Regions from separate parts of the Lysinibacillus parviboronicapiens genome, predicted to be linked through region 2. Evidence: riboswitches for the same ligand, from Rfam matches in the RefSeq annotation. Region 2 holds a riboswitch; the other holds the start of a gene.
What was found. A riboswitch is a leader RNA that binds a small molecule or an ion and turns the genes downstream of it on or off. The one in region 2 is predicted to bind cyclic di-GMP.
Positions count from the first base shown of each region.

Region 1: linked by a shared signal. The riboswitch ahead of C9J31_RS20430 (methyl-accepting chemotaxis protein) and the one ahead of C9J31_RS14220 (amidase) in region 2 are both predicted to bind cyclic di-GMP.

Region 1 covers NZ_CP073713.1:4,213,406-4,217,850, reverse strand. Annotated here, with positions in the region: gene C9J31_RS20440 (NERD domain-containing protein) at 1-985, opposite strand, end outside; gene C9J31_RS20435 (hypothetical protein) at 1,245-1,439, shown strand; cyclic di-GMP riboswitch class I at 1,675-1,759, shown strand; gene C9J31_RS20430 (methyl-accepting chemotaxis protein) at 1,861-3,612, shown strand; gene C9J31_RS20425 (SDR family NAD(P)-dependent oxidoreductase) at 3,599-4,354, shown strand; gene C9J31_RS20420 (sodium:solute symporter family protein) at 4,378-4,445, shown strand, end outside.
Region 2 covers NZ_CP073713.1:2,950,917-2,955,361, reverse strand. Annotated here, with positions in the region: gene C9J31_RS14235 (hypothetical protein) at 1-42, shown strand, start outside; gene C9J31_RS14230 (M20/M25/M40 family metallo-hydrolase) at 211-1,326, shown strand; gene C9J31_RS14225 (chemotaxis protein CheW) at 1,351-1,839, shown strand; cyclic di-GMP riboswitch class I at 1,993-2,080, shown strand; gene C9J31_RS14220 (amidase) at 2,125-3,012, shown strand; gene nspC (carboxynorspermidine decarboxylase) at 3,127-4,266, opposite strand; gene C9J31_RS14210 (saccharopine dehydrogenase family protein) at 4,263-4,445, opposite strand, start outside.

The DNA of each region.
Region 1 (4,445 bases), 1.3 Mb from region 2:
TGTTATCACCTATACCGTGAATCGCTTTTAACTCGGCTAAGGTAATGGGTCTGTGTTGAAGTAATTGTTCTAATGTTTGATTAGAAAAAATATGAAAAGCTTTGAGATTGGCTTTGTTGGCTTGTTGTTTACGATAAGAACGTAAAGCCTCTTCTAACTCAGAATGATTTAATGTCCTCACAGGAGCTTGCACATCTTTAATGTCTGTTTCTAATGTTTCCTCTAATAATTTGTGATCGATGGTATCGTCTTTATGTAAAAAAGTCTTTTCTTGATGGTGGGATAGTATGCCGTTACTAATTTCTTGCATTTTATTGTCAAGAAAATGAACAGGAGATTTTTGCTTTAATTCTTTAGTGATGTAGGAAACTAATTGATCTGCACGAAGTACAATTTGACGTACTTCAGTACTCGCTTCCTTCATATCTAAGATTGTTTTTGGATTAGTAAATACGACGACATGTTTAATAGGTGTCTTATTAATTATTTCATGTTGTTTTAACACATTCTCTAAAATAATAGCCTGTCTTTGTACTTGACGAATAGGGCTATAAAAGCCTTCCTCGAATTGTAAGTGTTTATTTCTATAGACTTTGCGAATAAATTCATCTTTATCATTTATTTTGATGTTACCATAGTAATTTTTCACTTCGATTACTAATATAAATTTTCTTGTTAAAACTACAAAGTCTAATTGTGCTTTGTTTTCCTCAGATGCAATTTTTATATCATGTAGAATATGTAAAGGTAAATAAGAATTTTTCAGTTCGAATAAAACATTGTTTTCGCCCTTAGCACCTAACTGCCAAAGTTGTATATCCTTCGAAATGTTATGTTGAATACGATCATCCTTTGTTGCATAAAGTTTATTTTGTAAATCCCGTAGTTTGATGTCAGAAGCTTGTTTTACGACAATGGGTTTCTTTAATTTTTCAGTATCTTTTAGTGTAAATGTGATTCTTTCAAAAAAATTTCGTTTTATCAAACTGTATCACCTGCTTAGACTTATTTAGTATATTATAACCATCATATGGTAAATGTGGATATCTTATATTCTATAAGAACGTAAGTAGAGAAGTCGTAAAGACAGAGTAATCCATTTGAATGTCGTTTTAAGAACAATGAAATTAAAAAAAATTGTGTTTTAGACCGTTGACAAATTGTGACGGAATTGTGTACAATTAATTTGACACAAAATTGTCACAAAAGGGAAAGTAAAATGTTCACGAATAGAGGGGTGCTTTATGATCTATTTTGATATTTTCTTAATTGCTATTGCATGTGTAAGTACACCATTAATTGTTGCGGTTATATTGGATATTTTCTATGCTGAAAAAAAACAGGTTCGTTTTTCATTACGGCGAACTTCGTTATGGTATGTATCTGTTTTTGCATTATCCTTCATACCATCCGTCTTACTAGTCATGCAAAATGTCTAAATTTATGAAACAAGATTCATCACTTAGGGGTAAGTGAAATGTAAAAATAAATAGGGTAGCTGGAACGATTGTAAAAAGCGTTTTAGCTACTCTTTTTTTGTTTTGATTAGTCAAGGCCGAATGATTCAATAGTAATGTTCTCATAGTTTGTAAAGTTGTAGTAAAATAGTGATAAAATATGTGCACTTTTACATAGTAATATTGACTGATTTTACCCATTGTGTTAATTTGAGGGTGTAAAGATAGGCAAATCTACTGAAAAGTAGAGACGCAAAGCTACAGGTCTAAGGCATTAATGCTATGGCGGCTGGGTTGCCGAAGATTGCTAGTTATAGAAGTTATTGCTAGTGTATATTCTTTAGTAACCTATTTCTTTTGAAATAGGTTTTTTTGCACTTAAACATTGGAGGAGGAAATAATCATGGGCTTTTTAAAAAATGCATCCTTAAAGAACAAACTGTTACTTACTGTTTCGATTATTGTATTAGTTCTCATTTCCATTATTACTACGCAAAGTATTACTGAATTAAACAACCGAATGAACGTTGATCTTGAACAAGAATTGACAAGCGTTGGCTTATTAACAGCCATGAATCTTGATAGTGATGACATTAAAGAATTATTATCAAAAAAAGGGGAAAATAATGCAGAATTCAAGAAAATTCAAGAGAAGTTAGACCTGATACAAGAACAGCAAGGTACTATGAGTTGGAGTTATATTTGGGATGTGCAAGATGAAGGTGGTGTTAATCCGATAGGTTATACATCGAATCTGAATGAGGTATATGAAGCAGGTGAAATCTTTAAAGATTTAGCGGATGAACATGTTGAAACAGCTAAACTAGCGATTGAAAATAATCAGACAGAAGTAACAGATATTTTCGAGGATCCTTTTGGCTCATGGAGAACTGTTTTTAGTCCTATTAAAGATGATAGTGGCAATTTGATTGCATTACTTGGGATTGATTATTCTGCAGATTATATTAATACAATTATTAAATCAAGTGTTATTAAACAAATTGCTATAGCGGCAATTGGACTTGTTATTTTATTAATTTTACTTTACATAATTATTGATCGACTACTAAAACCTTTGAAGAAAGTAGTAAATGTTGCAAACCAAGTAGCCAATGGTGAATTGAAAGATGTGGATTTAGAAATTACAAAAGATGAAATTGGTAATCTATCTCAATCAATTAAAACAATGGTTACAAATTTACAACATATCATTCTGAATATAAGAAATACATCAGATCATGTTTCTTCTGCAGCCAATCAACTGACTGTCAATGCAGGTGAAACGTTAAATAGTTCAACTAATATCGCTAAAGATATGAGCGAGATAACGCTAAATGCCGAAGCGTCTATGGTTATGACGGAAGAAACCGCTGCTGCAATGGAAGAAACCGCAACAGGTATTCAGCAAATTGCTGATTCAGCAAATACTGCTGCCGAATCGTCTATTGCAGCTTCCCTTGCTTCAGAACGTGGCGATCATGTTGTTCAGCAAGTGATTGCGCAAATGCAATTAATTAATAATTCAGTTGAACAAATTGGTACGACTATAAACGGCTTACATGTCAATACGAAAAAGATTAGTGATATTGTGAGTATTATTACGGCAATAGCAGATCAAACGAACTTGCTAGCACTCAATGCAGCTATTGAAGCAGCAAGAGCTGGAGAGCATGGCAAAGGCTTCGCAGTAGTTGCAGATGAAGTAAGACGATTAGCTGAACAATCATCACAATCGGCAACGGAGATTTACAATCTGATTAGTACCATTCAATCAGATTCGAACGCATCTATTACGGTGATGGAAAAAGGAAAAGCAGATGTTAAAGTCGGTATGGAATTCACAAATGAAGTAGGGAAGATATTTAATGAAATTCTTACTTCAGCAGAAGAAGTTGCAAACCAGATACGAGAAATCTCTGCAGCATCTCAACAAATCTCTGCATCCTCAGAGGAAGTTTCGGCATCTGTCAATAACATTAAGCAATCGGCAGAACAATCATCAGAGTTCTCGTCAAATGTATCGAAAGCCACACAAGAACAATTGGCAACAATGCAAGATGTTAAAGAAGCATCTACTTCTTTAGGACAGACTGCACAAGAATTGCAGGCACTGGTAGCCAAATTTAAATTGGAGAATGATCATGATGGAAATTAATTTCAAAGGAAAAAATGTGCTAATTACCGGTTCCAGCAAAGGCATAGGGAAAGCCATTGCCTTAGCATTTGCGAAGCAAGGAGCCAATGTATTGATTAACTATATCGGTGATGATAATGAGGCTGAAGCAGTCCGTATGCAGGCGGAAAAATATGGTGTTCATGCATTAAAGTACACTGCGGATGTCTCTAATTCTCAGCAGGTACAAGATATGTTCCTTTACATGGACAATCACCTAGGAGCTATTGATATTCTCGTCAATAATGCAGGGTTTGCACAGTCTTCTAGTATCACAGATTTAACAGATGAACAATGGGACAGAATGATTAAAGTTCATCTATATGGATGTTTTTACAATTGCCGAGAAGCCGCAAAAAGAATGAAAGAACGCAACAACGGAAAAATTATTAATATTTCCTCGGATATTGGTAGTTTAGGCTGTGAAGAGTTTACGCATTATTCGGCAGCAAAAGGTGCTATCAATGCTTTCACAAAAGCTTTGGCAAGAGAGTTAGCACCCAATATATTGGTCAATGCAGTAGCTCCAAGTGGAACGCTGACTGACATTCTACAAGAATTTGGTGAAAATTATATTGAAGAAGAGTCTGCGAAATATCCATTAAAGCGATTGGCACATCCGGAGGAAATTGCAAAAAGTGTATTGTTCTTAGCCTCTGATCATGCTGAATTTTATACAGGTCAAGTACTCACACCTAATGGTGGAGTCGTGATGAATGGATAATGTAATAACTGAGGAGCAATAAAATGTTAAATATAATCGTCTTTAGCTTGTACTTAATTTTTATTTATTATATTGGATATAAAGGCTACAA
Region 2 (4,445 bases):
GAGACATTACAACAAGAAAAGGATGCTATTTTACAACTTTAACGAAACCTGTGGGAAGGGAATCACACCTCTTTTCACAGGTATTTCTTTGTGCTTCCCCATAAAAGGAAAGATATCTCATGTGATTTATTTCAACTCTACATTGGTTGTGCTAAAATAATACCTATACTATGACGTGGAATAACACGTAAACTAAGGGAGTCTTACAATATGACAAGTCGTTTAGTAGAAGAGTTTTTTGAACTCGTACAAATCGATTCAGAAACAAAATATGAGCAAGTGATTGCTCCCATTTTAATCGACAAATTAACTGCACTCGGATTCACAGTAGAGCAAGATGATGCGCATACGCGTAATGGACATGGTGCAGGAAATTTAATAGCTACTTTAAAAGGTACTTTAGATGTAGCGCCAATTTATTTCACTTGTCATATGGATACAGTCGTACCCGGAAAAGGCATAAAACCATCCATTCGTGAGGATGGCTATATCGTTTCTGATGGTACAACAATATTAGGTGCTGATGATAAAGCGGGTATGGCAGCATTATTTGAAATGGTGAAGCGCTTAAAAGAGCAAAATATTGCACATGGGGATATTGAATTTATCATTACCGCAGGAGAAGAAAGTGGTCTAGCTGGAGCAAAAGAATTAGATCCTTCGAGAATTAAAGCAAAATATGGCTTTGCAGTAGATAGTGATGGCAAAGTTGGCGGTATCGTGACAGCAGCTCCATTCCAAGCAAAAGTTTTCGCAAAGATAATTGGTAAAACAGCTCATGCAGGTGTTGCACCAGAAAAAGGTATTTCGGCAATTACAGTTGCTTCAAAATGTATAGCACAAATGAAACTTGGCCGCTTAGATGAAGAAACAACTGCAAATATTGGTCGTTTTGAAGGCGGTCAGGCAACCAATATTGTCTGTGACGAAGTGATGATTTTAGCAGAAGCACGTTCTATTGATAATTCAAAATTAGACGCTCAAACAAAGCACATGCAGGATACCTTCGAGCAAGTGGCTGCAACAATGGGGGCGCGTGCTGAAGTAGAAGTGAAGCTGATGTACCCTGGCTTCCGTGTGACAGAAAATGATAAAGTGGTGCAAGTAGCGATGGCCGCAGCTCGTAACATTAATCGTACACCACAGCTTGGTATTTCTGGTGGCGGCTCAGATGCCAATATCATTGCAGGATTTGGTATTCCTACGGTAAATTTATCTGTTGGTTATGAAGATATTCATACAACAAATGAAAAAATCCCAGTAGAAGAATTAGAAAAATTAGCAGATTTACTTGTCGAAGTAGTCAAAGAAACAGCGAAAAAATAACATAGAATTAGAGGAGGTGACCGCATGGAAAGTGTAAAGGCAGTCGTTTTTGCTTGTGGAACAGAGGAATATGCAGTGCCAGTTGAACAAGCGATATCCATTGAAAAACTAGAGCATGTTACGCCGATTCCTCATTTGCCCAATTATTTACTAGGCTTTACAAGAATACGCGGAGAACTTGTACCTGTGCTAGATTTTGAGCGTATTTTATATAATCGTTCATCAAATTCACAAACGGCACGTGTTATCGTATTAAATACAGATGTTGTGAATTATGGCTTGCTTGTAACGGAGGCTCGTGAAATTCTTGATTTAGAAGAGTCGGTATTAAAACAGATGGGGCTTGTTAATTATTCAAAAACCCGTTACTTTACTGCTGTGGCTAACCTAGAAAATCGTATGATTACTTACGTTGACCCTAAAATACTTGTTAACTCATTGGATGGTATCCGTGAAATTATTAATTATTTACACAAAATGCTTGAAAACGAACAAGAAAACGTAGAGGCCTGAGTCTCTACGTTTTTTCAATTTATCTTTTAATTAGTGAGAGACATAAATCAATCTACCTGTGTGAGCGAGTTTTTGGTTCCTAAGGTTTTGATAATTATCCATTTGTCCTACAGACATAAACAATATTGCAGTGTAATATTTTTAATGAAATACTACTGAAAAAGGCAAACTTCTCCGAAAGGGAAGGACGTAAAGCCATGAGTCTAAACACTACGGAGTGCAAGATTGTCAGGCTGCCAGGTTCTATTCTATGAGCCTTGGTGAATGGAATGGAGAAGCAAAAAAATGGTAAAGTCTGTACTGTTAAAAACTGTAATTATTTTCGTGATAACGATTACAAGTACATTTGGGGTTTTATTTGGAAAGGCTGACGCGATGTCAATACAAGAGAGAACGACTTGGTTATGGGATACCGCAATGCTTATCGAAGATGAAGCGGGTGTACTGCAATTTTTAGAAAGTAAACACATTACCAAAGTATATTTACAAATTAATTATGAAATAACACATGATATTTATAGCGGCTTTATTGAAAAAGCAACTGCCAACGGCATCAACGTATACGCATTAGATGGTTCTGCAAGTTGGGTTTCCGCTAAAGGCTATAGTGAGCAGGATCAGTTTATAGGTTGGTTAAAATCCTACAATAATAATGCAATACCATCAGCACGATTTGTAGGTATTCATATAGATGTAGAGCCTTATTTAAATAGTGGATGGCAAATGAATCAAGCACTAACAATTCAAGCATACCAAGCAATACTTCTCCAAGCAAAAGAGGGGGCACAGCAATTACAAGTTCCTCTTGAAGTAGATATGCCATTTTGGTTTGATGAAATTTCGTATGACAATCAATATGGGAATGGTGTATTAGCTGAATGGGTTATTGACCAAGTAGAAAGTGTCACGATTATGGCATATCGTGATGTCGCTCAAGAGATTATCAATATTGTTGAAAATGAGATAGTCTATGCAAACAAAGTAAACAAAGCTATCGTTGTAGGCGTTGAAACGGATCCTTCTAGTGAAGGGCAACAGATTACCTTCTATGAAGAAGGTGAAGCCTTTATGTATAAGCAATTAACACTTGTTCAACATCATTATAATCATTTACCAAGTTTTAGGGGCGTTGCCATCCATCATGTGGGTAGTTGGATGACGATGTTGCCGTAAAGAAAAACACAGTACTTCCTAAGAGCGGAGGTACTGTGTTTTCATGTTTACAGTGAATGTCTTTGTAAATATTTAAGAGCCCCTCATGTTTGGTTGGAGGGGCTCTAAGTTCATTTAAGAAAGTCTACCGCTATAATCTTCAAACTTAAATTCACGAATGACTTTAATGCCTTCTTCATCATTATAAGAAACGATAGAAGGAAGATTGACGCCATTAAACATATGGTTTTTCACCATCGAATAATGTGCCATATCTGTGAAAACAAGACGATCGCCTGGTTGTAAAGGTTTTTCAAATGAATAATCACCAATAACATCACCTGCAAGGCATGTAAGCCCTCCTAAGCGGTATGTGTAGGCAAGTTCATTTGGCTGACCTGCACCGATTATAACAGGGCGATAAGGCATTTCTAATACGTCCGGCATATGGCATGTTGCCGATGTATCTAAAATAGCTAGGTCCATACCATTTTTCTGTACATCTAGAACAGTTGCCACTAAGTAGCCTGTATTTAATGCTACTGCTTCACCAGGTTCTAAATAAACAAGAAGATTATACTTGTCTTGCATGTAATTAATAATGCTTACAAGCTTTTCTACATCGTAATCATCACGTGTAATATGATGCCCACCACCGAAATTTAACCATTTCATTTGGTGCAATACATCACCAAAGTTTTCTTCGACCACTTTGATAATACGTTCTAACGTATCAGAGTTTTGCTCACACATCGCATGGAAGTGTAGACCGTCAATACCATCAAGTTGTGTCTTGTCGAAGTTGGCTAATGTTGTACCAAGACGTGAATTTGTATAACAAGGGTCGTAAAGTGCCGTTTCAATTTCAGAGTACTCAGGATTAACACGAATACCACATTCAATTGTTTTACCAGCTGCTTTTACTTTGTCCTTGTACTGTGCCCATTGGTTGAATGAGTTAAACACAATATGATCGACATAGCCTAGTAGCTCGCCCATTTCATGCTCTACATAAGCAGGTGCATAAACATGAACTTCCTTGCCCATTTTTTCGTAGCCAAGGCGCGCTTCATATAATGAACTTGACGTAATTCCTGCTAAATATTCACCCACTAAAGGGAATGTCGAATGCATCGAAAATCCTTTAAGGGCAAGTAATATACGACAGCCTGTACGAGTTTGAATCGATTTTAAAAGCTCTAGATTTTTGGTTAATAAGCGTTCATCCACAACGTAAGAAGGGGATGGGACCTTTGTGAAATCGATTGCTTTCATCGGCTTAGTTCCTTATTGTCTACATTTAGGTCAAGTAGTTCAGGATTATGGCTTTCTTGCCATGGAAGACCCCATTTGTTTAATGCGTCCATGAATGGATCTGGATCGAATTCTTCAACGTTCCAAACTCCAGGTTTTTGCCATTGACCGTTCATGACAAGCATTGCACCAATCATAGC